One region of the Arthrobacter sp. FW305-BF8 genome, then DNA from elsewhere that is predicted to be linked to it. Evidence: predicted binding sites of a transcription regulator. Region 1 holds the regulator's gene; the other holds the start of a gene.
The links. The regulator HrcA, encoded in region 1, represses chaperone genes, less so after heat shock. The targets are predictions, from matches to a motif close to TTNGCACTCGNNNNNNNCGAGTGCNAA.

Region 1 (9,755 bases):
AATCGGCGTCAGCTCCCCGGAGCCGACACCCTCCAAGGGTCTCGGCGTCGGCGAGGTGGGCTACCTCATCACCGGCGTGAAGGACGTGCGCCAATCCAAGGTGGGCGACACCGTCACCAACCTCGCCAAGCCTGCGTCGGAATCACTGAGCGGCTACGCGGATCCCAAGCCGATGGTATTCTCAGGCCTCTACCCGCTGGACGGCACCGACTACCCGGTGCTCCGTGACGCGCTGGACAAGCTCAAGCTGAACGATGCAGCCCTGATCTACGAACCGGAAACCTCCGCGGCCCTCGGCTTCGGCTTCCGCGTGGGCTTCCTCGGACTGCTGCACCTGGAGATCGTCCGTGAGCGCCTCGAACGCGAATTCAACCTGGACCTGATCTCCACGGCGCCCAACGTGGTCTACGAGGTCACGCTCGAGGACAAGAACGTGATCACTGTGACGAACCCCAGTGAATTCCCCTCCGGGAAGATCAACGAGGTCCGCGAACCCATGGTGGCCGCGACGATCCTCGCCCCCAACGAGTTTGTCGGCGCCATCATGGAGCTCTGCCAGGGCCGCCGCGGCGTCATGCGCGGCATGGACTACCTGTCCGAGGACCGGGTGGAACTGCGGTACTGGATGCCGCTGGCCGAGATCGTCTTCGACTTCTTTGACCTGCTCAAGTCCAAGACGCGCGGCTACGCCTCGCTGGACTGGAAAGCCGACGGCGAACAGGTCGCCGACCTGGTCAAGGTGGACATCCTGCTCCAGGGCGAACAGGTGGACGCCTTCAGCGCCATCACCCACAAGGACAAGGCCTACGCCTACGGTGTGATGATGACCGGCAAGCTGCGCGAACTCATACCGCGCCAGCAGTTCGAAGTGCCGATCCAGGCAGCCATCGGATCCCGGATCATCGCCCGTGAGTCCATCCGCGCCATCCGCAAGGACGTTCTGGCCAAGTGCTACGGCGGCGACATCTCCCGTAAGCGCAAACTGCTGGAAAAGCAGAAGGAAGGCAAGAAGCGCATGAAGATGGTGGGGCGCGTGGAAGTGCCGCAGGAAGCCTTCATCGCAGCCCTGACCACTGACGAATCCAAGGACAAGGCCAAGAAGTAGTGATGACCGTGGCCGGAACCTCCGGAGGCCGCACCCATGCCTAGCGTTCTTCCCCTCGGCGACCCCGCGCCGTCGGACGGCCTGCTGCCGCAACAGGCGGCGGACGGTGCGGCCGCCCGGGCCTTCGGACTCTACGTGCACATCCCGTTCTGCGCGGTGCGGTGCGGTTACTGCGACTTCAACACCTATACCGCAACCGAGCTCGGCGGCGGCGCGTCCCAGGACGCGTACGCCTCCACCGCCATCTCGGAAGTGGACTTTGCCGCGCGGGTCCTTGAGCAGTCGGGGCTGCCCGCCCGCAAGCTGAGCACCGTGTTTTTCGGCGGCGGCACGCCGACGCTCCTGCCCGCAGAGGACCTGGCCAGAATCCTCCGTGCCGCCATCGACACCTGGGGGATCGAACCCGGCGCCGAGGTGACCACGGAGGCCAACCCGGACTCCGTCACGCCGGAATCCCTCCAACTGCTTGCCGACGCGGGCTTCACCCGGGTCTCCTTCGGCATGCAGTCCGCTGTGCCCCACGTGCTGAAGGTGCTGGACCGCACGCACACTCCGAGCCGTGTTCCGCTCGTGGTGCAGTGGGCGCGCGACGCCGGGCTGGCCGTCAGCCTGGACTTGATCTACGGAACACCGGGGGAGTCCCTCGAGGACTGGCGCTTTTCGCTCGAGACCGCCCTGTCGTACCAGCCGGACCACATCAGCGCCTACGCGCTGATCATTGAGGACGGCACCAAGCTCGCCGCCCAGATCCGCCGTGGCGAAGTTCCGGAAATCGACGACGACGACCACGCCGACAAGTACGAACTCGCCGACCGGATGATCACCGACGCCGGCCTGAACTGGTACGAGGTCAGCAACTGGTCCGCGACGCCGGAGCAGGCGTGCCGCCACAACCTCGCCTACTGGCGCGGGGACGACTGGTGGGGCATTGGCCCGGGCGCGCATTCGCACGTGGGCGGGGTGCGCTGGTGGAACGTCAAGCATCCCACCGCCTATGCCGGACGGCTCGGCTCAGGCGTCTCGCCGGCGGCAGGACGTGAAACGCTCGACCCGGAAACCCGGGGCGTCGAAAAGGTCATGCTGGAAGCCCGGCTTTCCTCGGGGCTCGAGACCGCTGCCCTGTCGCCGGCGGGCAGGAAGGCCGTGGCCGGGCTGATCGCCGACGGCCTGGTGGTGCCCGAGGCCGCCTTCAGGGGCCGCCTGGTCCTCACGCTGAAGGGCCGCCTGCTGGCGGATGCCGTGGTCCGCAGGATCCTGCCGGACTAGTCCTGAAACCGCAACGCGGGGTCAGTTCCAGCCCAATATCCCTGGGGAATTGGGCTGGAAGTGACCCCGCGTTGCTGTCTGGTTATTCCAGCGCGGTTACTTGATCCAGCGGAGGTTGTACGGGTACCGGTGCGGCTGGCCCTTGTTGACGTGGACACCGGCGGACACCGCGAAGCAGGTCAGCGCAATCCAGATGAGTGTGGCCAGGACGGCGAACAGATTGCCGACGACCGGAAGCAGCACCAGGAGGTTGGCCACGAAGGCCGCAATCGTCGCCGGCAGCGTGAAGTTGAGGGCTTCCTTGGACTCCTGCGCGGTGAACGGGCCGCGGTCGCGGAAGATGAGGTAAATCAGCAGGGCCGGAACACAGCCGAGAATGCCGCCGAAGTGCGCCAGGGTGGCCCACTGCCGGTCCTCGCCGGCGGTCAGCGGAAGCGCATTGGCCGGAACGCCATGGTACTGGGGCAGGTCCTGGCCGGACTGTGTGTCCCTGCGGTCGCGAGCGTCTTGTGCCACGGTGTCTTCCTTAAGCTTGCGTTGGTGCGATAGTGCCTTGGCGCCGGGGCCGCAGTGCGGTGCCGCCGTACCAAGGATACCGGGCCGTAGGGGCAATCGTGGGCTCAACGCTGAATCCGGGGAGCGTAGCGATAGGAATTAGGGCACTGTTAGAAAATCGATGACCTCTTCCACCCGGCCCAGCAGGGCGGGCTCAAGGTCGGCGTAGGTGCGCACGGCGCCGAGAAGTTTCTGCCAGCCGAGGCCGATGTCCTCCTTGGTCTCGTGCGGCCAGCCGAAGGCGGTGAGGATACCGGTCTTCCAGTCCGTGCCGCGCGGTACAACGGGCCACTGCGGAATGCCCAGCACCGACGGGCGGATCGCCTGCCAGACGTCGACGTACGGGTGGCCGACGATCAGTACGTTTCCGGCGGCGCCGGGGGACGCCATCACGGCGTCGGCAATCCTGGACTCCTTGGAATTTGGGACCAGATGGTCCACCAGAACGCCCAGCCTGCGGCCGGGGCCGGGGCGGAAGGACGCAACGGCCGCCGTCAGGTCATCGATGCCGTGCAGGGGTTCAACGACGATGCCCTCCACCCGGAGGTCGTCGCCCCAGACTTTTTCCACGAGTTCGGCATCGTGCTTGCCTTCAACCCAGATCCGGCTGGCCTTGGCCACCTGGGCGCGCTGCCCTTCCACCCGCACCGAACCCGACGCCGTCCGTCCGGCCGTGCCCGATCCCGCGGGCTTCGCCTTGGGCGCCGGAGGCATCAGGCGGATCGGCTGGCCGTCCAGGAGGAATCCGAAGCCAAGCTTGAAGGACCGGGATTTTCCGCGGCGGTCTTCGAGCGCCACCACGTGCATGCCGCCGGATTTCTCCACCCGGGTCACTGCGCCCACCCAGCCGGACTGGACGTCCTCCAGCACCATGCCGCGCTCCACCGGCACCTCGGGCAGGCTGTTCTTGGCAGGCGCTGCGATCTCCTGCGGGCCCCAGGTCTGGTACTGCATTCGTTCACCGCTTTGTATTCGGAAGGAGCCGCTCCGGCCGCGGGCGTGCCGCCGGGGGACAGGCGTCCGGAATTTCGCCCGGAGCGGTACCAATGCTAACAACGCGGCGACTCATATTAGACTTGTTAGCACTTAGGCATGTCGAGTGCTAACCACAGCGTTGACGGGCAGGAACAACGCCCGGCGCGGTAACGGCCAAAAGGAGGTGGACTGTGAGCGAACCACGGAAGCTTGAGGTGCTGCGCGCCATCGTGGAGGACTATGTCCATTCCCGCGAACCTGTCGGCTCCAAGGCCCTGGTGGAACGGCACCATCTGGGCGTTTCCAGCGCCACCATCCGCAACGACATGGCGGCACTGGAGGATGAGGGCCTCATCACGGCCCCGCACACCAGCGCAGGCAGGATTCCCACGGACAAGGGTTACCGCCTGTTCGTCGACCAGATCTCGGCGGTCAAGCCGCTCTCCCCGGCGGAGAAGCGCGCCATCCAGACCCTGCTCGAGGGGTCCGAGGACCTCGACGACGTCCTGGACCGGACGGCCCGGCTCCTGTCCCAGCTGACCAACCAGGTCGCCGTCGTGCAGTACCCGCACCTGAGCCGGGCCGTGGTCCGGCACATCGAATTTGTGCTGCTGGCCCCGCGGAAGGTGCTGATCGTGCTGATCGCAGACTCCGGCAAGGTTGACCAGCGCGTCGTCGACGCCGGACAGGACCTGTCAGACGACACTCTTGCCGCCCTGCGCACCCGGTTCATGACCGGTGTGGCCGGAACGCCGGTGGCCATCCTGCCCCAGCATCTGGCCGCCGTCGTGGCCGGCTGCACGCCGGCCGAACGTTCCGTTGCCATGGCCCTCGGCAAGGGGCTGGAGGGCCTGGCCCACAACAGCCGGGAGGACCGGATGGTCCTGGCCGGAACGGCCAACCTGGCGCGGTCCAACGTGGACTTCCCGCTCAGCATAGGACCTGTCCTTGAGGCCCTCGAGGAGCAGGTGGTTATGCTGCGGCTCCTGAGCGACATGGCACAGGACCCGCGCGGCGTGGCCGTCAGCATTGGCCGCGAAAACCCCTACGACGGGCTGGCCGAGGCCTCAGTGGTGGCCACGGGCTACGGCCCCGACGCCACCGCCAAGGTGGGCATACTGGGCCCTACCCGGATGGACTATCCCACCACCATGGCCGCCGTGCGCGCGGTGGCCCGCTATCTTTCGAGGATTCTGGGCCCGTGACCGCACGCCCCGGACATCCCCTGACAACAGGCAGTACAACGAGGAAGAGATACGAACTTTGAGCAGCCACTACGACGTTCTTGGAGTCTCCGCGGAAGCCACCGGCGAGGAGATCAAAAAGGCCTACCGCAAGCTGGCCCGTTCGCTTCACCCGGACGTCAACCCCGGGGAAGACGCCGCCGAACGGTTCAAGGCCGTCACCCACGCCTATGAGGTGCTGTCCGATCCGCAGAAGCGCAGGGTCTACGACACCACCGGCAACGAGAACGGCACGGACAATGGCTTTGGCGGCGGCGGTTATGCCGGCCAGGGATTCGCGTTCCAGGACATCTTCGACACCTTCTTCGGCGCCGGTGGCACCTCCGGCCCCGCGTCCCGCGTCCGCCGCGGACAGGACGCGCTCATCAGCGTGCGGATCGACTTGCGTGATGCCGTCTTCGGCGTCAACAAGAAGCTGGAAGTGGACACGGCCGTCACCTGTCCCACCTGCGAAGGGTCCTGCTGCCGCGAGGGCAGCCACCCGGAACGCTGCGACATCTGCGGCGGCAGCGGCCAGGTGCAGCGGGCGGTCCGTTCCATCCTCGGCCAGGTCATGACCGCCGCCCCCTGCGGCTCGTGCGAGGGCTTCGGCACGGTCATCAAGGACCCCTGCAACGAGTGCAGCGGCCAGGGCCGCATCCGCAGCCGCCGCTCCCTGACCATCAAGGTCCCGGCCGGTGTGGCCACCGGAACGCGGATCCAGCTCTCCGGCCAGGGCGAGGCCGGCCCGGCGGGCGGGCCGTCCGGCGACCTCTACGTGGAAATCCGCGTCAACAACGACCCCACGTATGTCCGTGAGGGCGACGATCTCCACGCGACGCTCAACATTCCCATGACCGCCGCCGCCCTCGGCACGGAACTGAGCCTGGAAACCTTCGACGGCAAGCAGGAGATCGACGTCAAGGCGGGCACACAGTCCGGCGAGATCATCACCCTCCGCGGCCTCGGCGTCACCCACCTGCGCGGCTACGGCCGCGGTGACCTCAGGGTTCACCTGCAGGTGGAAACGCCGTCCAAGCTCGACCCCGCCCAGGAGGACCTGCTGCGGCAGCTGGCCAAGCTCCGCGGCGAGCAGTTCTCCGAGGGCAAGCTCGCAGCCGGCGGCGGCGTCTTCGCCAAGCTGCGGGACCGCCTCGGTAACCTGTAGCGGTGAGCAACCCCGTATTCTTCACCCCGGCCGGCGCGCTGGACAGCACTGTTCCCGGTTCGGTGTTCGTCCTGGACGGTGCCGAGGCCCGGCACGCAGTCACCGTGAAGCGCCTGGCGGTGGGGGAGCAGGTTGACATTGCCGACGGCGCCGGCAAACGCATCACCGGAACCGTGACGGAAGCCGCCCCCGCCGAGCTGACGGTCGAATGCACCTCCGTCAATGTGGAACCGCGGCCGGGCATCCGCCTCGTTCTGGTGCAGGCCCTCGCCAAGGGCGACCGGGACGAGTTGGCGATCGAAACCGCCACCGAACTGGGCATCGACGCGGTGATTCCGTGGCAGTCGGAACGCTCCATCGTCCGCTGGAAGGGTGAGCGGGCGGCCAAGGCGCACGGCAAGTGGCAGTCGGCCGTCACGGCCGCCGCCAAGCAGGCACGCCGCGCCTGGATCCCCGAGGTAAGGCCCGCCGTCGACACCCAGGCGCTGGCCAGGGAAGTGGCGGAAGCCGGCCTTGCCGTGATTCTGCACGAGGACGCGGTGACGCCGCTGCGGCGGGTCCTGGGCAAGTGGTCGGAGGAGCGCCGGGAGGCGTCGGACCCGGGCGAGGTCCTCCTCATCGTTGGTCCCGAAGGGGGCATCAGCCCCCGTGAGGTCACCAGGCTGTGCAGCGCCGGGGCGGTAACGGCGCTGCTGGGACCGCACGTCCTGCGGTCATCGACGGCGGGACCCGCCGGCGTCGTGGTTGCCAGCGACGTCCTCGGCCGCTGGTAAGTCCAGACCGCTGGTAAGCCCAGACCGCTGGTAAGTCCGGACCGCTGGTAACTTCAGCCGAACGCTTCGCTGACGGGACCGCTAGCGAACTGTGAACTTAGCGAACCGTGAAACCCCGTGAGTCCACGTTGAGTTCGTCCTCAGGCTTGCCTGGGCCGGTCTGGGAGACGCGAACCTCGTAGTTGCCGGGCGCGAGGTTGACCGTGATGCCGAAAACCCCGGAGCTGGCGGGATCCGCTGCGGCCACGGCTTCCCCGGTCAGATAGCTTTCCTTGTCGCCGTTGTCCTGGACCTTGAGGATTCGCCAGTGCAGTTTGCCGTTGGGGACGGTGCTTCGTCCGGCGATCTTGACCCGTCCGTCGCTGACTTCGGTGCCCTGCTGCGGATCGATGATCCACACCGGTGCCACCATTCCGGCGCTGCGGGACGTGGGCGCACCGAGCTTCACGTGCTTGAACGCCAGGTAATCGGTGTGCCCGTCCACCAGGATGACCACCTCGATCTGCTGGCCTGAGTCGATCAGGCCCGAGCTGGCCCCGGCGGCCGTTGCGGTGTAGACCAGTTGCTGGATGGCCCGCTGGGCCATGTCGGCGTCGAGGTTGCTGTTGAAGGCATCCGCGGAGACGTCCACGGTAATGACATTCGTGCCCGAGATCGACGTCGCCAGGTTCTTGGGGTTCTGCCACGGCGTGAAGAAGTCCGGATCCAGCGGCGTCTCCGACATCATGGCCCGCAGGGCCCGTGTGATCGGGTTCTCATCGTCAGGAACGTCGCGGAACTCGCGGTACAGGAAGACGTTGCTGTTGCTTCGCCCGATCCAGTAAACGGGCGCCTTGTTCGAGGACTGCGTTGTTTCCAGCGGAGCGCTGGTAGTGGGAACGCCGTCCGTGCCGGCGGCCCGGCGGGACGAGGAGGTCGGAGAGTTGGCGGATGTCACCGCAGGATCGGGATCGGCAATGCATCCGGACAGCAGCAGGGCAGCCGGAAGCAGCGCGGACAGCAGCACGGAGCGAATCCGCGGTACTTTCCGGCCCGGAGTTCCTGGCTGACTGATGCTGACGGTCCCTTCAAATGAGCAGTGCTTGCGGGCACGCCGGACCGTTGCCGGCGGGCTCCTTTTCCAGCATTACACGAGACTTTGGGGCACACCGTGCCTTTCAGGGCAGGCGGCCGAACTGCAACGGGAACGATATGAGGCCGATACAAAGTTGATATCTAATTGCGGGAACGCGTTACAGAAATGGGGTCTGCCGTGACCTTCCCGGACGGCAGGCCAGGGCGTGCGCTGGCGTAAGATGTAAAGACACAAATGAGTTATTTTTCCGAACTGGAGGGAACTTAAGGCCCCAGGCCGTCACCATGACTGAATCAGCAAACGGAAAGCGCCGCCTCAATACGGGGGACCGCACCACGGGCGAATTCCCCCATACTCTCCCCGGCGTCCGGACGGAGGTGGTCATCTTCGATAACTCTGATCAGATGGTGCAGTCGCTGGGCAGCCACGACGAGGCCCTCCGCTTCATCGAGGACCAGTTCCCGGCGGTCAGTTTCCACGTCCGCGGCAACGAACTCTCCATCAACGGACCCGCGGCCGATGTTCCGCGGATCATGCGACTTCTCCACGAGGTCCGGGGGCTCGTGGCCCGCGGCACGGTGATTACGCCGGCAGTCCTCCAGCAACTGGTGTTGCTGCTCCGCAGCCAGTCCCTGCAGAACCCGGTCGAGGTGCTGACCCACGACATCCTGTCCAGCCGCGGCAAGACCATCCGGCCCAAGACACTGAACCAGAAGAACTACGTGGACGCCATCGACGCGAACACGGTGATCTTCGGGATCGGCCCCGCCGGTACCGGCAAGACCTACCTGGCGGTGGCCAAGGCGGTGCAGGCGCTGCAGCAGAAGGAAGTCAGCCGCATCATCCTCACCCGTCCCGCCGTCGAAGCTGGCGAACGGCTGGGTTTCCTCCCCGGCACGCTCAGCGACAAGATCGACCCGTATCTGCGGCCGCTGTACGACGCGCTGCACGACATGATGGACCCCGAGTCCATTCCCCGGCTGATGGCGGCCGGAACCATTGAAGTCGCTCCGCTGGCCTATATGAGGGGCCGGACGCTGAACGACGCCTTCATCATCCTTGACGAGGCACAGAACACCACGCCGGAACAGATGAAAATGTTCCTGACCCGCCTTGGCTTCGGCTCCAAGATGGTGGTCACCGGCGACGTCACGCAGGTGGACCTTCCGTTCGGAACCCGCTCCGGCCTGCGCATCGTCGAGGAGATCCTCACCGGAATCAACGACGTCAGCTTCTCCGTTCTGGACGCCGCCGACGTTGTCCGCCACCGGCTGGTGGGGGACATCGTCAACGCCTACAGCATCTGGGACGAAGCACAACGCAACCGGGTCAAGCATTCAGTTCCCCGGGAACGACGGGAGAACACGCATGAGCATCGAAGTTAACAACGAATCCGGCATTCAGGTGGACGAACCCCGGCTGGTGGCATTGGCACGCTTCATCTTCGAGCAGCTGTACATCCATCCGCAGGCGGAACTGTCCATCCTGCTGGTGGACGAGCCGGCCATGGAGAAGCTGCACATCGAGCTGATGGATGAGCCGGGAGCCACCGACGTGCTCTCGGTCCCCATGGATGAGCTGACCCCGGGGACCCCGGACAAGCCCACCCCGCAGG
Region 2 (19,387 bases), 680 kb from region 1:
GGACTTCTGGCGTTACGACGACAAGGAAACGGTGGACCTCTACGACCGCGCCAAGCGGTTCTCCGATTCCTATGCGAGGGTCCTGGACAGGATCGCGGCCATCTTCACGCAGCTGGTGTCGGTGATCCTGGCCATCGGCGCGCTCCTGCTGGTGAGCTGGTGGATCGCCGTGATCGTCCTTGTTGCGATCGTCCCCAGCGTCTACCTGCAGTTCAAGCTGTCCCGCGAGCAGATCGCGCACTGGAACACGCAGGTGGATTCGCGGCGGCAGCGGCGGATGATCGAGACCAACCTGCTCCGGCCGCAGCACATCGCCGAGATGCGCCTCTACGGCATCGTCGGGTACCTCATGGGGCTGCGCTCCCGGCTACGCGACGCCGACGAGAAGCGCCGTCTGGACTTCCAGAAGCGGTACATCCCCAAGCAGCTGGCCGCCGACGCCCTGCAGTACGCCGCGGAGGTCGTCTCGCTCATCTGGGTGGTCGGCCAGATCATCGCCCGCGCCCAGCCCGTGGGGCAGTTCCTCTACGTCCAGCAGATCGTCAGCCGGGCCCTGTCCACGGCGAACAGCCTGGTGTCCTCGCTCAGCTCGATCGATGAGGATCTCGCCAACCTCAAGGACTACGAGCTGTTCATGGCACTGCCCGTGCACTCCAGTTACGCGCCGCCGCTGCTGGAGGCGCCAAAGACAGTCGAGCTCCGGGACATCCGCTTCACATACACCGGCAGCGACATCGAAGTGATCCGCGGGATCAGCATGACCATCCGCGAGGGCCAGCACATCGCGATCGTGGGGGAGAACGGCGCCGGAAAGTCCACGCTGATCCGCATCCTTGCCGGGCTTTACCGCCCGGATTCTGGCCAGGTGATGCTCGACGGCGTGGACCTCGCCGCCGTCGACGTCACCTCCTGGCACCGCCACCTGGCGGTGCTGAGCCAGGAGTTCCTCAAGTACGAGTTCGCCACCGCAGCCGAAAACATCCTCTTCGGCGACGTCGACTCACCCCGCGACGACGAGCGGATCAGCCGGGCGGCCGCCGATGCCGAGGCGCTGGAATTTCTCAACAAACTGCCCAACGGCCTCGACAACCACGTCAGCAACTGGATGGAGGATCCGCGCGGCCGGAAGGGGAGCGGGCTGAGCGGCGGACAGTGGCAGCGACTGGCCATGGCACGGAACTTCTACCGGAACGCCTCCTTCATGGTCATGGACGAGCCCACGTCCGCCATCGACGCGCTGGCGGAGCACCGCATCTTCACCCGGCTGTTCGCGGAGCGCAGCAGCACCATCATCGCCATCAGCCACCGGCTCGCCACGATCGAGAAGGCTGACATCGTGTACATGCTGGAGGACGGCCGGATCGTGGAGCAGGGAACGCACCGGGAACTGGTGGCGCTCCGCGGCCGCTACTTCCGGATGTTCGAGTCCCAGCTCAGCGTCCCCACCAGCCCCCTAACCTCGCACGCTCGGCCAGGTAACCCTGCTGGCGTGGGCCCAGAAGCCGGCGGGATCTAGCTTCCACGACCGTGGTTCGGACCCGGGCAAGGCTGGGCCGCGGCGGAACACTGCTGAACCCGAAGGTCACCGCTGGGCTGACGGGGGACAGCGGTCCGGCGTCCTCGCCTTCCCAGCTGACGACGGCGGAGCTGATGTGGTGGAGGTCGCTCACCCCGTAATACTCCAGCCTGCCGTTCCCCGCCGTGCCGAAGGTCCGGGTTCCGGGGCTGGCTGCAGCCACGAGCGGGTTGACCGCGGCCAGCCAGCGGGTGTGGACGGCAACGGGCCGGGGGACCGTACGCAGCAGCGAACCAAGGAGGGCCCTGCCGCCGACACTGGCCCGGAGAGCCAAGGGACCGGCGTCGACCGTCAACCACTTCCCGGCCAGCACGGCAGCGACGTCCAGGACGCGGACCTCCTCGAAGCTGTAGGTGGCGGCGATGAACTCAGCCACCTCCTCAGCGGGAGCCAGCAGTATCCGCCGCCCCGACGGCAGCTGGACCATCACGTCCGCGAACGGGCCGAAGGGCGATTCCTGCCAGATCCCGACCACCGCGCGCAGGCCGGAGCCGGTCCCGATCCCTCCGATGTGGCCGTCGAAGACCCAGCGTCCGCCCATTCGTCCCCACCAGCTCCCTAACCTCGCAAGCTCGGCCAGGGAACCCCGCTGGCGTGGGCCCACTCTATCCTCGGACAGGCGTTCGACTGGGATAACCTAGAGCAGTGACTTACGAGATTGAGATTGGCCGTGGCAAGCGTGGGCGTCGTGCCTACTCCCTGGATGACATTGCGATCGTCCCCAACCGTCGCACCCGTGACCCCAAGGACGTCTCCGTCTCGTGGCAGATCGATGCCTACAAGTTCGACATGCCGGTTATCGCGGCCCCGATGGATTCCGCCATGTCCCCGGCGACGGCCATCGCGCTGGGCAAGCTCGGCGGCCTGGGCGTCCTGGACCTCGAGGGCCTCTGGACCCGGTACGAGGACCCGCAGCCCGTGCTGGACGAGATCGGCGCTCTTGCGGACGAAACCAACAGCCCCGCCGTCACGCGCAGGATGCAGGAGCTCTACAAAGCACCCATCCAGCCTGAGCTGATCACCTCGCGCCTGGCCGAAATCCGCGCCGCGGGCATCACCGTGGCCGGGTCCCTGACCCCGCAGCGCACGCAGGAACACTACAAGACCGTGGTGGCCGCCGGCGTCGACATTTTTGTGATCCGCGGAACCACGGTGTCCGCCGAGCACGTCTCCAAGGACCACGAACCGCTGAACCTGAAGCAGTTCATCTACGAACTCGACGTCCCCGTGATCGTGGGCGGCGCTGCCGGCTACACGCCCGCACTGCACCTCATGCGCACCGGCGCGGCCGGTGTCCTGGTCGGGTTCGGCGGCGGTGCCACCACTACCACGCGCCGCGCCCTGGGCATCCACTCGCCCATGGCCTCCGCCATCTCCGACGTGACCGCCGCCCGCCGCGACTACATGGATGAGTCCGGGGGACGCTACGTCCACGTAATTGCCGACGGCGGCATGGGCACCTCGGGCGACATCGTCAAGGCCATCGCCATGGGCGCAGACGCCGTCATGCTCGGCACCGCCCTCGCCCGGGCGGAAGAGGCCCCCGGAAAGGGCTGGCACTGGGGCCAGGAGGCGCACCACCTGGAACTGCCCCGCGGCGACAGGGTCAACATCGGAACTGTCGGTCCGCTGGAAGAGGTGCTCTTCGGGCCGGGCCACCACACCGACGGAACCTCCAACCTGATCGGCGCGCTCCGCCGCTCCATGGCCACCACCGGCTATTCGGACCTCAAAGAGTTCCAGCGGGTCGACGTCGTGGTGTCACCCTACGCCGGAAACTGACCTGCGGCCCCCGGCAACACAGTCCGCGCCCTGCCCATCGGCAGGCGTACGAAGTACTCTGGTGAACTACAACGTTCCATGAGGATGGAGGCCTGTCATGACCGGTTTCGGTGAACGTCCGCCGGCGACCAGGGGAGCCTTGGGCCCCGAAGCGCGGGAGTCCGCGCTGGCCGCGCTCAAGGCTTCAACGGAGCCGGGCAAGGAACTGGACATCCTCATCGTCGGCGGCGGCATCGTCGGCGCCGGGGTGGCCCTCGACGCCGTCACCCGTGGCCTGAGCGTCGGCATCGTGGAAGCCAGCGACTGGGCGGCCGGGACCTCATCACGGTCCTCCAAGCTCATCCACGGCGGCCTCCGTTACCTCGAAATGCTCGACTTTGCACTGGTGAAGGAAGCGCTGCAGGAGCGGGGGCTGCTGCTTTCCGAGCTGGCGCCGCACCTGGCCCGGCCGGTGCCTTTCCTGTACCCGCTGACCAAACACTTCGTCGAGCGGCCGTACATCGGCGCCGGCATCGCGCTGTACGACGCCATGTCCATCTCGGGCGGGCACAAGCGGGGCGTGCCGTTCCACAAGCACCTGTCGCGCCGGGGCACCCTGCGCGCCGCCCCGAGCCTGAAGGACGACGCCTTCGTCGGTTCCATCCGGTACTACGACGGCCAGGTGGACGACGCCAAGTACGTGGCCAACCTGGTGCGGACCGCCGCCTACTACGGTGCGCACGCGGTCAACCAGACCGCCGTCGTCGATTTCCTGCGCGAAGGCGAACGTGTGGTGGGCGCCAAGGTGGTGAACCGCGAGGACGGCTCCAACTTCAACATCCGCGCAAAGCAGGTCATCAACGCCACCGGGGTCTGGACCGACGAAACGCAGGCCATGGTCACCGACCGCGGCCAGCTGAAGGTGCGCGCGTCCAAGGGCATCCACCTGGTGGTGCCGCGCGACCGCTTCCAGTCAACGGTCGGGCTGATCCTGCGGACGGAGAAGTCCGTGCTGTTCGTCATTCCGTGGGGACGGCACTGGATCATCGGCACCACGGACACCGACTGGCACCTGGACAAGGCCCACCCGGCCGCGTCCAGCAAGGACATCGACTACCTCCTGGAGCACGTCAACAAGGTCCTCAAACGGCCCCTGACCCGGGAGGACGTGGAGGGTGTCTACGCCGGGCTGAGGCCGCTGCTGGCCGGAGAGAGCGACTCCACGGCCAAGCTCTCCCGCGAGCACATCGTGGCCCACCCCGTGCCGGGCCTGGTGGTGGTGGCGGGCGGCAAATGGACCACCTACCGCGTCATGGCCAAGGACGCCGTGGACGAAGCCGTCCGCAGCATGGACGAGCGCGTGCCCCCGAGCTGCACCGAGACCATTCCGCTGCTCGGAGCCAGCGGGTTCAGGGCCGCCTGGAACCGCCGGAACCGGACCGCCGAGGAATCAGGGGTGCACGTCGCCCGCGTGGAGCACCTGCTGAACCGCTACGGATCCATGACCTCTGAGGTGCTGGCCATCATCCAGGACCGGCCCGAACTGGCCGAACCGCTGCCCGGCGCCGACGACTACCTGCAGGCCGAGGCGGTCTACGCGGCAACCCATGAGGGCGCCCGGCATGTGCATGACGTCCTGACCCGGCGCACCCGGATTTCCATCGAGGCGTGGGACCGCGGTGTGTCTGCCGTCCCGGTAGTCGCTAAGCTTATGGGAGAAATTCTTGGCTGGAGCGATGCGCAGCGGGAAAGCGAAATCAAGCATTACCTTGCGCGGGTGGAAGCCGAACGGCTCAGCCAGCAGCAGCCCGATGACGAATCGGCCGATGCTGCCCGGCTGGGCGCGGAGGACATCGTCCCGCTGCGCTGAGATCGCAGACCGCCGCCGGACGGGCCCCGGCCTCACTGAAGGGACACCACTTGGCGGAACCACTGGACCGTTACGATGCCGAGCTCACCACACCGGACATGGTGATCCTCGAAATGGACGCCGAGGACAAGGTGGACGCAGCCGGCCAGCTGGCCCGGAAGCTGTTCGACGCCGGCCGCGTCTCGGACCTCGAGGGTTTCCTGGCGCACGTCAACGCCCGTGAGCACCAGCTGGCCACCGGCCTGCCCGGGGGCGTGGGCCTGCCGCACGCCCGCAGCGAGTTTGTCTCCGAGACCTCGATCGCCGTCGGGATCACCAAGTACGGCAAGGCTCTCGACTTCGGGGCCGCGGACGGCCCCGCCACCGTGGTCCTGCTCATTGCCACGCCGGCGAGCTCGTTCTCCGACCACCTGGAAGTGCTCGCCACCCTGGCGCGGTCCCTGTCCAAGGAATCCTTCCGCGAGTCGCTGCGGCGGGCCTACGATGCCGACATCATCGCAGAGCTCATCAACTCAAGCCTCGTCTTCTTCGATCACTAAAGATTGCGGCAGGCCCTTTCGTGTCGACTCCGTCGCCACGCAGGGACCCGGCTGCCCCACTCTGGGCAGGCGTTTCGTTGTTCTACACACGGACGAAGTAACGTTAAGGGGTGTGGAAAACAGCCCTCCAGCCCCGGTGGATCGCAGGCCTGGTCTTTGCGATCGCCGTTTCGGGTGTCTTTGTGCTACTGAGCCAATGGCAGTTCGGCCGTTCCACGCAGCCGGAAGTGCCTGTAAGCCCCACCACGGAGCAGGTCCAGGCCCTGACGAAAACCCTCCAGCCCGGCGACTTCTTCCGCGGCTCGGTGGCGGACCAGATGGTCACGGCATCCGGCACCTACGATCCTGCCAAGCAGGTCCTGGTTCCGGGCCGCCTCAAGGACGGCAAGACCGGATACTGGGTGGTCACGGCCTTCGCGGTGGCAGACGCCCCGGTCCTCAAGGGCGCGGCTGCCTCGCCGAAAACCTACATACCGGTGGCCCGCGGCTGGATCGCCGATCCCGCCGACGCCAGCGCCCCGCCGTCGGGCGTTATCCGGCTGACCGGACGGCTGCTGCCGTCCGAGGCCCCGGTGCCCAACACGGCCCCTGAGCCCGGCCGGGCGACGGCCGTGTCCGTGGCCGAACTCATCAATGCCTGGAACGTCAGCAGCTACCCGGCCTTCGTTTCCGCCACGGCGGAAAAGGCGGGAACGGCCGACGTCGGTGCTGCCGCCGGCAGCGGCCTGGAGCCGCTCAGCATCGCGGCCCAGCCCCCGGCCGCGAAGGTCAACTGGCTGAACCTGTTCTACTCCGTGGAGTGGATTGTTTTCGCCGGCTTCGCCCTGTTCATCTGGTGGCGGCTGGTCAAGGACGACTACCGCAGAAGCCTCGAGGACGCTGACGATTACGCCAGCGGGGACAACGACGCCGCTGGCGGCGGACCAGAACCTACCCAACCCAACGAGATCCAACAAAAGGTACAGCCATGATCGAACCCAAGCCGGCCATCCAGCCCTCGAACCCGACCGGGGCGGCGAAGAAGCGACGCTTCGGCGGCACGGAGGCGCAGATCCGCTCCGCCCTGAAGTTCTACAAGGTCATGGCCTACCTCACGGGTGCCATGCTGCTGCTGCTGTGCGCGGAGCTGGTGGCCCGCTACGGCTTCGGCCAGTACCTCTTCGCCGGCGGAACGGACGCCCTGACCGGCCAGCCGTTCGGCTTCGGCTTCGCCCAGGCGGAACCGAAGGGCGTCCTCGGCGGATTCAACGTGTCCGTGACCGTGCTCATCGTCCACGGCTGGATGTACGTCGTGTACCTGATGTCAAACTTCCGACTGTGGACACTGATGCGGTGGCCGTTCGGCAAGATGATCCTGCTGGCACTCGGCGGCGTGGTCCCGTTGCTGTCCTTCATCGTGGAGAAGAAGTTCCACGCCGAGGTTGAGGCTGAACTGGCCGCCAACCCGCAGGCCGCCAGCCGCTACTGATCCGCGTTCCGCGCTTCACCGCGTTCCGTGCGTCACAGCGGGGCCGCTCAAGATGCGTCGGGGCAAGCGCGCAAAGTAGGCTAGTACGGTGACTACTCCCACTGCATCCCAGACTTCCCAGAAGCCGGTGCTGGTTGTTGACTACGGTGCCCAGTACGCGCAGCTGATTGCCCGCCGCGTCCGGGAAGCGAATGTGTATTCGGAAGTGGTTCCGCATACCCACAGCACTGAGCAGCTCCTGGCCAAGAACCCTGCCGCCATCATCCTCTCCGGCGGCCCCGCCAGCGTTTACGCGGACGGCGCCCCGAGCGTCGGCGCTGACCTTTTTGAGGCCGGCGTCCCGGTCTTCGGCATCTGCTACGGCTTCCAGGCCATGGCCAACGCCCTCGGCGGCAAGGTGGACAGGACCGGCCTGCGAGAGTACGGCTCCACCCAGACCACCATCCTCGGCGAAGGCCGTTCCGTCCTCGAGGGAATGCCCCAGCACCAGAACACCTGGATGAGCCACGGCGACTCCGTCCACGAGGCTCCCGAGGGCTTCGAGGTGCTGGCCACCACGGCGGGCGCGGAAGTTGCCGCTTTCGCCAACGAGGAGAAGTGCCTGTACGGCGTGCAATGGCACCCCGAGGTGAAGCACTCCGCCTACGGCCAGCAGGTGCTGGAAAACTTCCTCTTCAAGGGCGCCAAACTGGAACCGAACTGGACCACGGGCAACATCCTTGAGGAGCAGGTGGAGCGCATCCGCAAGCAGATCGGCGACTCCCGCGTAATCTGCGGACTCTCCGGCGGCGTGGACTCGGCCGTTGCCGCGGCCCTCGTCCAGCGTGCCGTCGGCGACCAGCTGACCTGTGTCTTCGTTGACCACGGGCTGCTGCGCGAAGGCGAGGCCGAGCAGGTGGAGCGCGACTTCGTTGCCGCCACCGGCGTGAACCTCTACGTGGCCAATGAGCAGGAGCGTTTCCAGGCGGCGCTGGCAGGCGTCAGTGACCCCGAAACCAAGCGCAAGATCATCGGCCGGGAATTCATCAGGGCCTTCGAAGAGGCCGAGCGTGCCATCATCGCGGACGCCGCGGCGCACGGCGAAAAGATCAAGTTCCTCGTGCAGGGCACACTGTACCCGGACGTCGTCGAATCCGGCGGCGGCGAGGGCGCGGCCAACATCAAGAGCCACCACAACGTGGGAGGCCTGCCGGAGGACCTGCAGTTCGAGCTCGTCGAGCCGCTGCGTGCCCTGTTCAAGGACGAGGTGCGTGCCGTGGGCGCCCAGCTCGGCCTGCCGCAGGAAATCGTCGGCCGCCAGCCCTTCCCCGGCCCCGGCCTGGGAATCCGCATCGTCGGCGAAGTCACCAAGGAACGCCTGGACCTGCTGCGCAAGGCTGACGCCATCGCCCGCGCCGAACTGACCGCTGCCGGACTCGACAACGACGTCTGGCAGATGCCCGTGGTGCTGCTGGCGGACGTCCGCAGCGTCGGCGTCCAGGGCGACGGCCGCACGTACGGCCACCCGATCGTGCTGCGCCCCGTCTCCTCCGAGGACGCCATGACGGCCGACTGGTCGCGGCTTCCGTATGAGCTGCTGGCCCGGATCTCCAACCGGATCACCAACGAGGTGGACGGCGTCAACCGGGTGGTGCTCGACGTCACCAGCAAGCCGCCGGGAACCATCGAGTGGGAATAGCGTTGTAAGAATGGCCGGCCTCCGCAGGGAGGCCGGCCATTTTGCTTACCCGGGTGTGGCGTCCGGCATGGCCGCAACGGTGCGAAATGCGCCGCAACTTGGGCCGTCCCAGTGTTGCGGTCTCTCAACCGCGGCGGTTTCCGGCTACGCTCGAAACTATGCCCGTATGGTCCAAGGCGTCACGCGCAAGCACAGAAAAGAAGGCAGCAGTGTCAGTAGGTCAGGTCGACTCCGAGGGTTCGGAGGAGCTCAGGAAGTGGCTGTCCGGGCTCAAGCCCGTTACGGGGGCAGACACCATGCTGCGCTTCACCAAGACGCCCGAGGGTTCCATCGACCTCACGCATGCGCATCCTTCGGGCCTGGCGCAGCTTATGGCCGGGCGCCGCACAAGGCTTTCCACCCTGATCCGTGACCAGCAGCAGTACGTCGTGGCTGCGCGGGCCTGCCGGAACCTGCGCTCCAAGATCTTCGAACTGGCCAATGACCGCGGCATCGAGGCCGGGTACTTCTCGGCCGGCACCGTGGTGTGGACCTCAGCCGTCGGCGGCAAACCGCAGCGTGTCTCGGCACCGGTGATGCTGACCGCCATGTCGCTCACCATCCGCCCCGGCGAAGACGACTATGAACTGCAGCTCACGGAACAGGCGCAGATCAACCCGGCCCTGATCCGCCACCTGAAAACCATCCACGGGATCGTGTTCGACGTCAACGCGGTGACCCGGATGGCGTACAGCACCGCGCGGTTCGACCCCCTGCCCGTGCTGGACCGGATCAGCACCCTGGTCAAGCCGATCCACGGCGCCGACGTGGAGCACAACCTGCTCGTCTCCACCTTCGCGGACCTTTCCGGGAACCTCGACGATCCGTGGATCAACGGCCAGAACGAGCTGGTGGCCTCGCTGGCCAAGACAGCGTCGGGTGAGATCGTCGACGTGCCCGCGCTCCAGCCCGGGCGCTTCCCCAGCGTGGACGAGCGGGACCCGGCGGAAGAGCTGCTGCTCCTCGACGCCGACGCCGACCAGCAGTATGTGATTGACGCCGTCCGTGCAGGGGACTCACTGGTGGTAAGCAGCCCGCCCGGCACCGGCCAGACCCAGACGGCCATCAACACGATCGGTGCGCTCGTGGACGAAGGCAAGACCGTCCTGGTGGTGGGGGACAGACGAGCCAGCCTCAATGAGGTGGCCGGGCGCCTCGAGGGCCTGGGACTGGACTCCATCCTTTTCCAATTGTCCGGAAACGCAACACCCCAGCAGCTCAAGGGCCAGTTGGTGCGCGCCATCGTGCGCAACGAGAAGGCCCAGGAGCCGCAGCTCGGCGGCCTGCACAAGACTCTCACCGAGCACCGCCATGCCCTGCTGGACCACGTCGCGTCGCTGCACAACGTCCGGCAGCGGTGGGGCTGCTCGCCCTACCAGGCGATGCAGTCGCTCGCGGAACTCACCTCCATCCAGCCCGCCCCGGCCACCACCGTCCGCCTGAAGCGCAGCGTCCTGGACAGCATCCGGGACCGCGAGGAGCTCGCCGGACGGCTGAAGCGCGCCGCCGAACTCGGTGCGTTCAGCAGGGCGTCGACCACCAGCCCCTGGCACGGTGCGAGGCTGGTGACGCGCAAGGAAACCGAGGAAGCGCAGGAGCTGACGCGTGCGGTGGCGAAAAAGCTGCCGCTGCTCCAGGAACGGATGAAGGATGTGGCCAGCCACGCCGAAATCCGCCTGGGCACCACCTTCGCAGAATGGGGCTCCCAGCTCAAACTCCTGGTGGCCGTCCGGGAAAGCCTGGACAAGTTCACCCCCGACATCTTTGACCGGCCCGTGACCGACCTGATTTCCGCCACGGCCTCCTCGTCCTGGCGCAGGGAGCGTGGCATCGACATGGCCTCGATGCAGCGGTCGCGCCTGCGACGGGTGGCCAAGGAGTACGTCCGGCCGGGAGTGCACATCGCCGACCTGCACAGTTCGTTGGTGCTGGTCCAGGAACAGCGTTCCCAGTGGGCTGGGTATGCCACCACGCAGCGGCATCCGGCGGTGCCGTCCGGCCTGGCCGAGATCAGCATCATGCACCGCGGACTGACCCGCGAGATGAAGATGCTGGGCGACGCCCTGCGCCACACGGCCGCCGGCGGTTCGCTGGAAAACATTCCGTACCCGGAGCTCATGGAGCGGCTGGAACGGCTGGTCGCGGACACACAGACGCTGCAGACCTTGCCCGAGCGCACACTGCTCATCGAGAACATGCGCGAGCACGGGCTGGGGGAGCTGCTGGCGGACCTCTCCGAGCGCGAGGTCGGGGCCGGCTCGGTCGCGGCCGAACTTGACCTGGCCTGGTGGCAGTCTGCGCTCGAAGCGATGATCAGCGGAGACGACTACCTCGCCATGTCCGACGGCGATGCGCTGCGCCAGCTTGAGGCCGAGTACCGGCTCGCGGATAACGCGCACATCGCCAGCGGCGCCGGGCGGCTCCGGTGGAAGCTGGCCGAGCGGTGGCGCGCGGGGATCGAGGAGCATGCCCGGCAGGCCGACCTGCTCCGGAGCCTGCTCAAGGACGGGCGCGTCACGCTGGCTGCGCTGACGGCGCAGGCCCCCGGGCTGGTTCCCATGCTGGTGCCCGTCTGGTCGGTCAGCCCTTACCTCATGACAGGACTCCTCCCGGCCGAGCAGAAGTTTGATGCCGTGGTGATCCTCGACGCCGAGGCGACGTCGCTGCAGGCGGTGCTTCCGGCCGTCGCCCGCGCCCGGCAGGTGATCGCCTTCGGCGACGACAGGATCGCCAGCCCGCGCACCTTCACGGTCGCGGTGGAGCGTCTTGCCGCCGGCGAACAGTCGCACCAGAGTGTCGAAAGCGCGTTCACCGCACTGTCGGCGGTGCTGCCGACGGCGCCGCTCCGCTCCGTCTACCGCGCGGTGGACGAGGACCTGGTGCTGCAGCTGAGCAAGAACTTCTACGACGGCGGCCTCCGCCGGCTGCCGGAGGGCCAGTCGGCTACCGGGCTGGACCGGGCGCTGACGGTGGAGTACCTGCCCGACGGCACCGGTTTGCCCAGCGCGGACCATGAGGGCGTCGAATCGGTGGTGGCCGAAGTCAACCGGGTAGTTGAACTCGTGTTCGAACACGCGCGGCTCCGGCCCCGGACCTCGCTGGCTGTGGTGACCGCCAGCCTCCGGCACGCGGCACGCATCGGCGAGTCCATCCGGCTGCAGCTGCCCAACCATCCATCCCTGTCCGGATTCTTCACGGCAGGTGAAGAATCCTTCAGGGTGGTGGATCTGGAACGCGCCCAGGGGCTGGTCCGCGACCGGGTGATCTTCTCGCCGGGCTACGGGCGGACGCCCCACGGCCGGGCCCTGCACAGCTTCGGTCCGCTGTCCGCCGAGGGCGGCCGGGCCAAGTTTGCCCTGGCCATGACCCGGGCCCGGCAGTCGCTGCACGTCCTGACGTGCTTCAAGCCGGAGGACCTTGACCGGACGCGGCTGGCCCACGGCGCCGTCGACCTCTTCGAACTTCTGGACCGTGAGATCTCCGGCAACACCGATCTCGGGACTCCGGCGTCCCGGGCAGCGGCAAGTGAACAGGCGCTGGGCGCCGATCCGCTGGTTGCTGATCTCGGCGACCGGCTGCGGGCCCGCGGTGCCCGCGTATGGCACCAGTACGACGGCGCCATCGATGTGGTGGCCGCGGCGGATCCGCTCAGCACCATGGGCCAGGACGACGCCGACATTCCGCGGCCGGTAGCCATCGAATCGGACGGCACCGAGCAGTACCGGCAGATGACAGTCCGGGAACGCAGCCGGCTGCGGCCCCAGTTGCTGGAGCGGCTCGGCTGGCGGTACATGCCGCTGTGGACCATCGAGGTTTTCACCGATCCCTCGGCGTGCGCCGACAGGATCGGCGGGTACCTCGGGTTGGAGAAGCCGTCGCCTTCGGTGCGCTCGGTTGGCGCACCGGGATTCTTCCTGGATGAGGACGTCAGTACCCTCGCTGTGGGCGACCTTGAGCCAGAGCCGGGACAGGAGACCGCGTACGAGAACCTGGATGACGGTTTCGGCGAAGAGCTGAGCCGGGACGAGGCGGACGCGTCGGATGTGGATCAACTGGAAGCCGATCAGCACGATGCGGTGTCGTCGGGCGCCGATCAGGCCCGCACCGATCGGGCCGACCGGGAGCTGACACACATTGATCGGATTGAGGTGGATCGGGCCGGCACCGATCAGACGGACGTTGACCAGGCGGATCACGACACTTCCGGTTCCGAGGCCGCGGGCGCCGGAGTAGGCTTCGGTTCTGAGGCTGGCCGGGACGGAGCAGCCGCGGAGCGGAAGGAGGGCCCGCTGTGACATCCGACGGCGGGGCCGAACGCAAAGACGGGGCTGAGCGCAAGGACGGAACCGAGCCCAAAGACGAGCCCAAAGACGAGCAGGCCGCCGCGGGGGAGAAGCCCCCAAAGGCGCGCCGTGCCAAAACCGGCGCGCAGCAGGGGACAGGCGTCGTGCCCAAGAGGGCTGCCGAGGACGATCCGCGCACCTGGGGCGATGCAGCATCCGGCAACGACCACGACGCGTGGCTGAAAGAGCAGAAGCCCCCGCACTGGGGCTGAGCAACCGGGCAAACACGCCGCGGATTTGCGCGTAGCTTAGGCGCCGGGGGCCGAGGACGAGCACGGGTTGATTCACCGGGCGCCGGATCCCACGAGAACGAAAAACAGCTTTCCCTGGGTTGACGCGCCCGCCAGGGCGACGGCCTGGGCGGGGGTGGCGGCCACGACCAGCAGCCCGTCCGAATCCCCGGCAGCAAGCCACTGGCCGCTTTGGCCTTCCTGACCGGAGGTCCACAGGACCGGCACGGACTTGGCGAGTACCTTCGAGGCTGAGGCCTGCTCATAGCCGTTGCCGCTTGTCAGGACCACGTTCACGAGTTGTCCGGGGGAAACCAGCTGGATGGATGACGGGTCTGCCATCCGCAGCGGCACCGCCGCGGACCCGGGCGGCGCTCCTGTCAGCAGGCCTGGACCCACCAACTGCGCATCGGTGAGGAGCTGTCCCTCGCGGAGCGGGGCTGCCAGCTGCTTGCCGTCCACGGCGGAGCCGTCAGCGAAAGTCCCGTCCGGCATCATGGCCGGCGGAACGCTGACAATCGTGACATCACTGCCGTTCAGGGTTGCCCCGGCCGGAAGATCACGGGCGGCTGCCAGGACGCTCACGGTCCGGGCAGGGGCAGGAGTCAGCTGGTGAACCGCGATGCCCGCAGCCGCACAGAGGAGCAATGCCACGGCAAGGCGCCGGTTACGGTTCAGCCATCCCGCAAGGCGCCTGCCGCGCGGACGCGGGCGTCCGGCGGAACCGGGCAATGCGTTGCGGCGCCCAGGACGTACGGCCGGGCGGGATGCCCTTGCGGGGAAAATTCCGGTAGCTGGCATGCCGCCACGCTACGGGCCCCGGTTGGCCGTCGACAGGCACCGGGAGCGGTATGTGGAAAAGCCACCCCGTAACGCTCAACGGATTGCCCTGCAATCGCGAACAGCCACTTGGGACCCGGAACCCGCGCAAAAGCAAAGGAGTCCGGCCGGGTACACCCGGCCGGACTCCTGTAGCTTGAAGGCGGCACGTGCCGCGGGAACTCGCCTAGCTCGCGGCTGCAGCTGCCGGGGCAGCGGACGATGCCGACGAGGAGGTGGCGGCCGGAGCGGCCGGTGCTGACGCAGCAGGGGAGGGTGAGACGGTGCTTCCCTTGGAATCGCGCGAATCAGTCCGGTAGAAGCCGGAGCCCTTGAAGACCACGCCGACGCTGTTGAACTTCTTGCGAAGCGTGCCCTGGCATTCGGGGCAGGACGTCAGAGTGCTGTCGGTAAAAGACTGCACGATGTCGAAGGCATGGCTGCAATCTTTGCAGGCATAGGCATACGTGGGCACTGTAGATCCTCCTCTTGGACAAACGACAGGTCCCGTGCTGCCTGGTTTCATTTGCCGGATTCTCCTTGACGGATCACCGCGGTGAAAATGACTCCATTAGCAGTCGCAGGGCCTGAGTGCCAATTCTATCACCCCGCCCCCGCGAGGTCACGCGAAGGCTATCAGCCCCGATGGCGTGAGCACTGCCTCGACGGGGCGGTCAAAGTCTTCAGCGGGGATGGTCTGTGCGGGCAGGAGCTCGGAGTCGTAGATGATGGCGGCCTTGGGAAGGTGCAGGCCGCCCGCGTTGGCTGCAGCCAGGAACTTGTCATAGTAGCCGCCGCCCTGCCCGATCCTGTTGCCGCTGCGGTCCACGGCCGTCGCGGGCATGAACATCCCGGCCGCGCTCCGCACCGTGTCCAGGCCGTGGCGCTCACCGGCCGGCTCCTGGATGGGCGCATACCGGCTGCGTACGAACTCGCTGTCCGGGGTCCAGAAGACCCAGCTGAGCTCGCGGTCAGGCTCGCAGACCGGGAGCAGGATACTGTGCCCGGCCTCATGCAGGGCGTGCAGCAGCGGCAGGGTCGGGGGTTCGAAATCGACGCCGAGGTAGGCGGTGAACGTGGCCGGGTTGCCCGCGGCGATAGCCTCGGCCCATGGCAGGCCATGGGACGCGATGCCGTCGCCGGCGTTGGATAGGTCCGCCGCCGTCATCGTGGCCCGGAGTTGCCGGTGCCGTGAGCGGATAACGTCCTTCGAAGGCATGGTCCCTGTTGGCATGGGTGTCTTCCTTTGTCGCAGCGGCAGGCGGCCGGGCCGCTGCCGGAAGCATTTACCGTATGAATGTTCCCTCGGATAGATTAGACCAGTGACTTCCACTAATTGTTCAGTCCGCAAGGCCGTAATCCCCGCTGCTGGGCTCGGCACCAGGTTCCTGCCGGCCACCAAGGCCATGCCCAAGGAGATGCTGCCGGTGGTTGACAAGCCGGCCATCCAGTACGTCGTCGAGGAGGCCGTCAAGGTCGGCCTGAGCGACGTCCTGATGATCACCGGCCGCAACAAGCGCGCGCTCGAGGACCACTTCGACCGTGTTCCGACGCTGGAGGCGACGCTGGAGGCCAAGGGCGACACCGCCAAGCTGGAGTCGATCCAGGCCGCGAGCAACCTGGGCGACATCCACTACGTCCGGCAGGGTGACCCCAAGGGCCTTGGCCACGCGGTGTTGCGTGCACGCCAGCATGTGGGCCATGAGCCGTTTGCCGTTCTCCTCGGCGACGACCTCATCGATGCCCGCGACGATCTCCTCAACATCATGATCGATGTGCAGGCGAAGACCGGCGGTTCGGTCGTGGCCCTCATCGAGGTGGAGCCGTCCCAGATCAGTGCCTATGGGTGCGCGGACATCTCCGAGATTAGCGGCGAAGGCTTCGTTAAAATCAACAAGCTGGTGGAGAAGCCGGACGTCGCCGACGCGCCCTCCAACCTGGCCGTCATCGGCCGCTACGTGCTCCACCCCGATGTCTTCGATGTGCTGGAAAAGACAGAACCCGGCCGCGGCGGCGAAATCCAGCTGACGGACGCGCTGCAGGAACTGGCCAGCAGGGACGGTGAAGGCGGCGGCGTGTATGGCGTGGTCTTCCGTGGCCGCCGTTACGACACGGGGGACAAGCTCAGCTACCTCAAGGCCTGTGTGGAGCTCGCCATCGACAGCGACGACCTCGGACCTGGCCTGCGTGACTGGCTTCCGCAGGTTGCTGCCCGTTTGTCCGAGTAACCTTTCATGAGGGTCAGCCACATCTGGCCGGTCACGCTGGAGTGCGGGGATATTGTCCTGCGGCCCATCAGGTACCGTGACCGGAAGGAATGGACCGAGGTCCGTTCGCGTAACAGCGACTGGCTGGCGCCATGGGAGGCCTCCAATCCGATCGCGGGCGGGGCCCTGCCCGATTACCGGCAGATGGTCAGGTCCCTGAACACTCAGGCGGCCCAGGCCACGGCGCTGCCGTTTGTGATCGCGGAGTGGACACCCGGGTTCCGTGACCCGGTCATCGTGGGGCAGTTGACCGTCTCCTCCATTGTGTGGGGATCCGCCCTGATGGCGACCCTCGGCTACTGGGTGGACCAGGGCCGGGCCGGACACGGGATCGCCCCGACAGCGGTGGCGATGGCAACCGACCATTGTTTCCGGACCCTTGGCCTGCACCGGATGGAAATCAACATCCGTCCGGAAAACGGCCCAAGCCTGCGCGTCGTGGAAAAGCTCGGCTTCAGGGACGAGGGCTACCGCCCGCGTTACCTGCACATCAACGGGGAATGGGCCGACCACCGCTCGTTCGCACTGACGTCAGAGGAAGTTCCCGAAGGACTCCTCAGCCGCTGGCTGCGGGTCCGGCCCGCCTGACCCGCAGACCGGCAGAGCCGCTGGTCAGGACCGGATTCCGCGCATAAGTCCATTGATTTGAAGCTCGGCCGCGACACACCGAGACGAATGCCACAAGAGCCCCATCATTCCTCATACGGTTTTGTGTGTGGACTTCCCCCTTAGCAGCTCAGTCATCCTTGTGGCTGCTGTTGCGCTCTGGATCGTTTGGGTCGCCCCTTACGTGCTCCGCAACGGCCGGCATCAGTTCCAGACTGCCGGTGACCTGACGCTGGAGAGCGTCGACGCCGAAACTGCAAACCCGCAAGCCGGGACGGTTGTGTATATGGCCGCCCAGCAGGAGAAACGCATGGACACCAGGAAGAGCAGCGAACCCGCAACAGGCCTTACCCCGGCTCCGTCCGGCAGCAGGCCTGCCGCCCTGGGGGCCGGCGCTTTCCGGATCCGGTACGGGCGGACGGCAATCGCGTTCGTTGGGTTGCTGTCCTTCCTGACGGCGATCATTGCCGGTCTCTTGCGTCTCTTCGGGATCGGCAACCCCTGGGTTCCGGTTGCGGCGCTCCTGACCGGTATTGCCGCCGTCGTGGTCTTGCGGCGGCTTGCCGTGCGCGACCGGCGCAGGAAAGTCAGCGCCGCCTTCAGGGCAGCCATGGGCTCGCCCTCCGACCGGACGCAGGACCAGGCGCCGGCCGCCGAGCGCCTTTCGGAAGCGGCACCCGCTTCGGAGCCCGAGAAGCCCCGCGAAAGCGCACTCTTCGATGCCGAGTTGGAAGCGCCGAAGCCCAAGCCCCTGACGGCAATCGAGCTTCGCGAGGCTGCACTGGCAGTTGCCCTTGCCGCCGGCGACGAAAGCGCCGCAGCCCCGGTGCAGGGCCCAACAGCTCCGCTTGAATCCAGCTGGGAGCCGGTGGAAGTTCCCAAGCCGACCTACGTCGAAGCGCCCAAAGCGGAGCGTCCGGCACCCGAGCCGCTGGCGCTGCCCGAGGCTCCGAAGTCCATGGGCAAGCCTTCACTCAAGCAGGGTCCGGCCGCCGCACCTCCTGTGGCCTCCCCGAATGCCGTGCCCGCCAAGCCGCTGACCAAGGCCCAGAGCGCGCTGAGCAACCTTGATGACGTCCTGCAGCGCCGGCGCGCATAGCCCGGCGTCCGTGCAGCACCAGGCGTCACAGTAATGGTCCGCATCTGCGTTGCCGGCGGCACGGGCGAGGCCGGCCGTGAAGTGGTGCGCCAGGCACTTAGCCAGGGTCACGCCGTCGCCGTCTTGACCAGGAACCCGCCGCTCCCGGGTGCCCGGGAGTATTACGACGGCGCCGCCTACTTCCGTGCGGACGTCACCACCGGAGAAGGGTTGCCGGAAGCGCTGGCGGGTGCCGACGTCGTCGTCGATTGCCTCGAAGCCCGGACCGGCAAGGCACTCAGGCACTATGCTGCCGGCGGCGCCCTGCTGCTGGGCGAAGCCGCGGCGGCTGGCGTGGCTCGGGCCGTGCAGCTTTCCATCGTCAACTGCGATCAGAGCACTCTCGCGTATTACCGGTCCAAGGCGGACAAGGAACGTGTGTACGCGAGGTCGCCGCTCGAAACCCACACGGTGCGGGCAACGCAGTTCCACAGCCTGGTGGCGGGGATTTTCGGTGCGGGTTCCCGCGTTGGCTTGGTGCCGGTGATCAAAGGTGCCCGGTTCCAGACGATCTCGCCGGCCGATGTGGCGTCGGCGCTGGTGGAAGCGGCACTGGGCCAGCCGTCAGGTGCTTCCCACTCGGTGCAGACGGTCGGAGGCCCGGAGGTGCTGGGCATGGACTGGCTGGCCGGTGCCTGGAAGCGGATAACCGGAGCCAGGGGCCTCGTGACCGAACTGCCGCTGCCCGGATCGACAGGCAAGTTTCTGCGGGAAGGAAAGAACCTGGCGCCCGAACAGCGTTACGGACACGCGACATTTGAGGCCTGGTTGGCAAACCGGCAGGAAAATTTGTAGCCTAGGGAAACCGGCGTTGAATTTCTCAGGAAAACGGCGCCACGGGGTTATAGCTCAGTTGGTAGAGCGCTTCGTTCGCATCGAAGAGGTCAGGGGTTCGAATCCCCTTAGCTCCACAGTGTGGTGAGTCGGGACATCCTTCACGGATGAGTCGAGTCATCGGTAACACCCCGGTCTTAGGACCGGGGTGTTTTTCTTTGTCTGGATTGGTAATCCCGGTCGGGGTCGATGGTGAGTTCCCGGATGATCTCTCCGGTG

Region 2: LFT45_RS15370 (FmdB family zinc ribbon protein) is a predicted target of HrcA. The motif match lies at 14,895-14,921, and genes of this name have one in related genera.

What each region holds. Positions count from the first base shown of each region.
Region 1 is NZ_CP084561.1:2,733,163-2,742,917, reverse strand. It holds gene lepA (translation elongation factor 4) at 1-1,105, shown strand, start outside; gene hemW (radical SAM family heme chaperone HemW) at 1,142-2,371, shown strand; gene LFT45_RS12190 (DUF4870 domain-containing protein) at 2,468-2,887, opposite strand; gene LFT45_RS12185 (DUF3097 domain-containing protein) at 3,026-3,880, opposite strand; gene hrcA (heat-inducible transcriptional repressor HrcA) at 4,093-5,106, shown strand; gene dnaJ (molecular chaperone DnaJ) at 5,165-6,292, shown strand; gene LFT45_RS12170 (16S rRNA (uracil(1498)-N(3))-methyltransferase) at 6,295-7,065, shown strand; gene LFT45_RS12165 (GerMN domain-containing protein) at 7,163-8,080, opposite strand; gene LFT45_RS12160 (PhoH family protein) at 8,425-9,525, shown strand; gene ybeY (rRNA maturation RNase YbeY) at 9,509-9,755, shown strand, end outside.
Region 2 is NZ_CP084561.1:3,409,173-3,428,559, reverse strand. It holds gene LFT45_RS15425 (ABC transporter ATP-binding protein) at 1-1,516, shown strand, start outside; gene LFT45_RS15420 (hypothetical protein) at 1,434-2,117, opposite strand; gene LFT45_RS15415 (GuaB3 family IMP dehydrogenase-related protein) at 2,222-3,358, shown strand; gene LFT45_RS15410 (glycerol-3-phosphate dehydrogenase/oxidase) at 3,456-5,207, shown strand; gene LFT45_RS15405 (PTS sugar transporter subunit IIA) at 5,258-5,746, shown strand; gene LFT45_RS15400 (SURF1 family protein) at 5,857-6,717, shown strand; gene LFT45_RS15395 (DUF3817 domain-containing protein) at 6,714-7,214, shown strand; gene guaA (glutamine-hydrolyzing GMP synthase) at 7,303-8,892, shown strand; gene LFT45_RS15385 (AAA family ATPase) at 9,051-13,226, shown strand; gene LFT45_RS15380 (hypothetical protein) at 13,223-13,486, shown strand; gene cpaB (Flp pilus assembly protein CpaB) at 13,559-14,158, opposite strand; gene LFT45_RS15370 (FmdB family zinc ribbon protein) at 14,511-14,798, opposite strand; gene LFT45_RS15365 (5-formyltetrahydrofolate cyclo-ligase) at 14,946-15,557, opposite strand; gene galU (UTP--glucose-1-phosphate uridylyltransferase GalU) at 15,646-16,551, shown strand; gene LFT45_RS15355 (GNAT family N-acetyltransferase) at 16,558-17,178, shown strand; gene LFT45_RS15350 (hypothetical protein) at 17,306-18,295, shown strand; gene LFT45_RS15345 (SDR family oxidoreductase) at 18,329-19,129, shown strand; tRNA gene LFT45_RS15340 (tRNA-Ala) at 19,173-19,245, shown strand; gene LFT45_RS15335 (IS481 family transposase) at 19,306-19,387, opposite strand, start outside.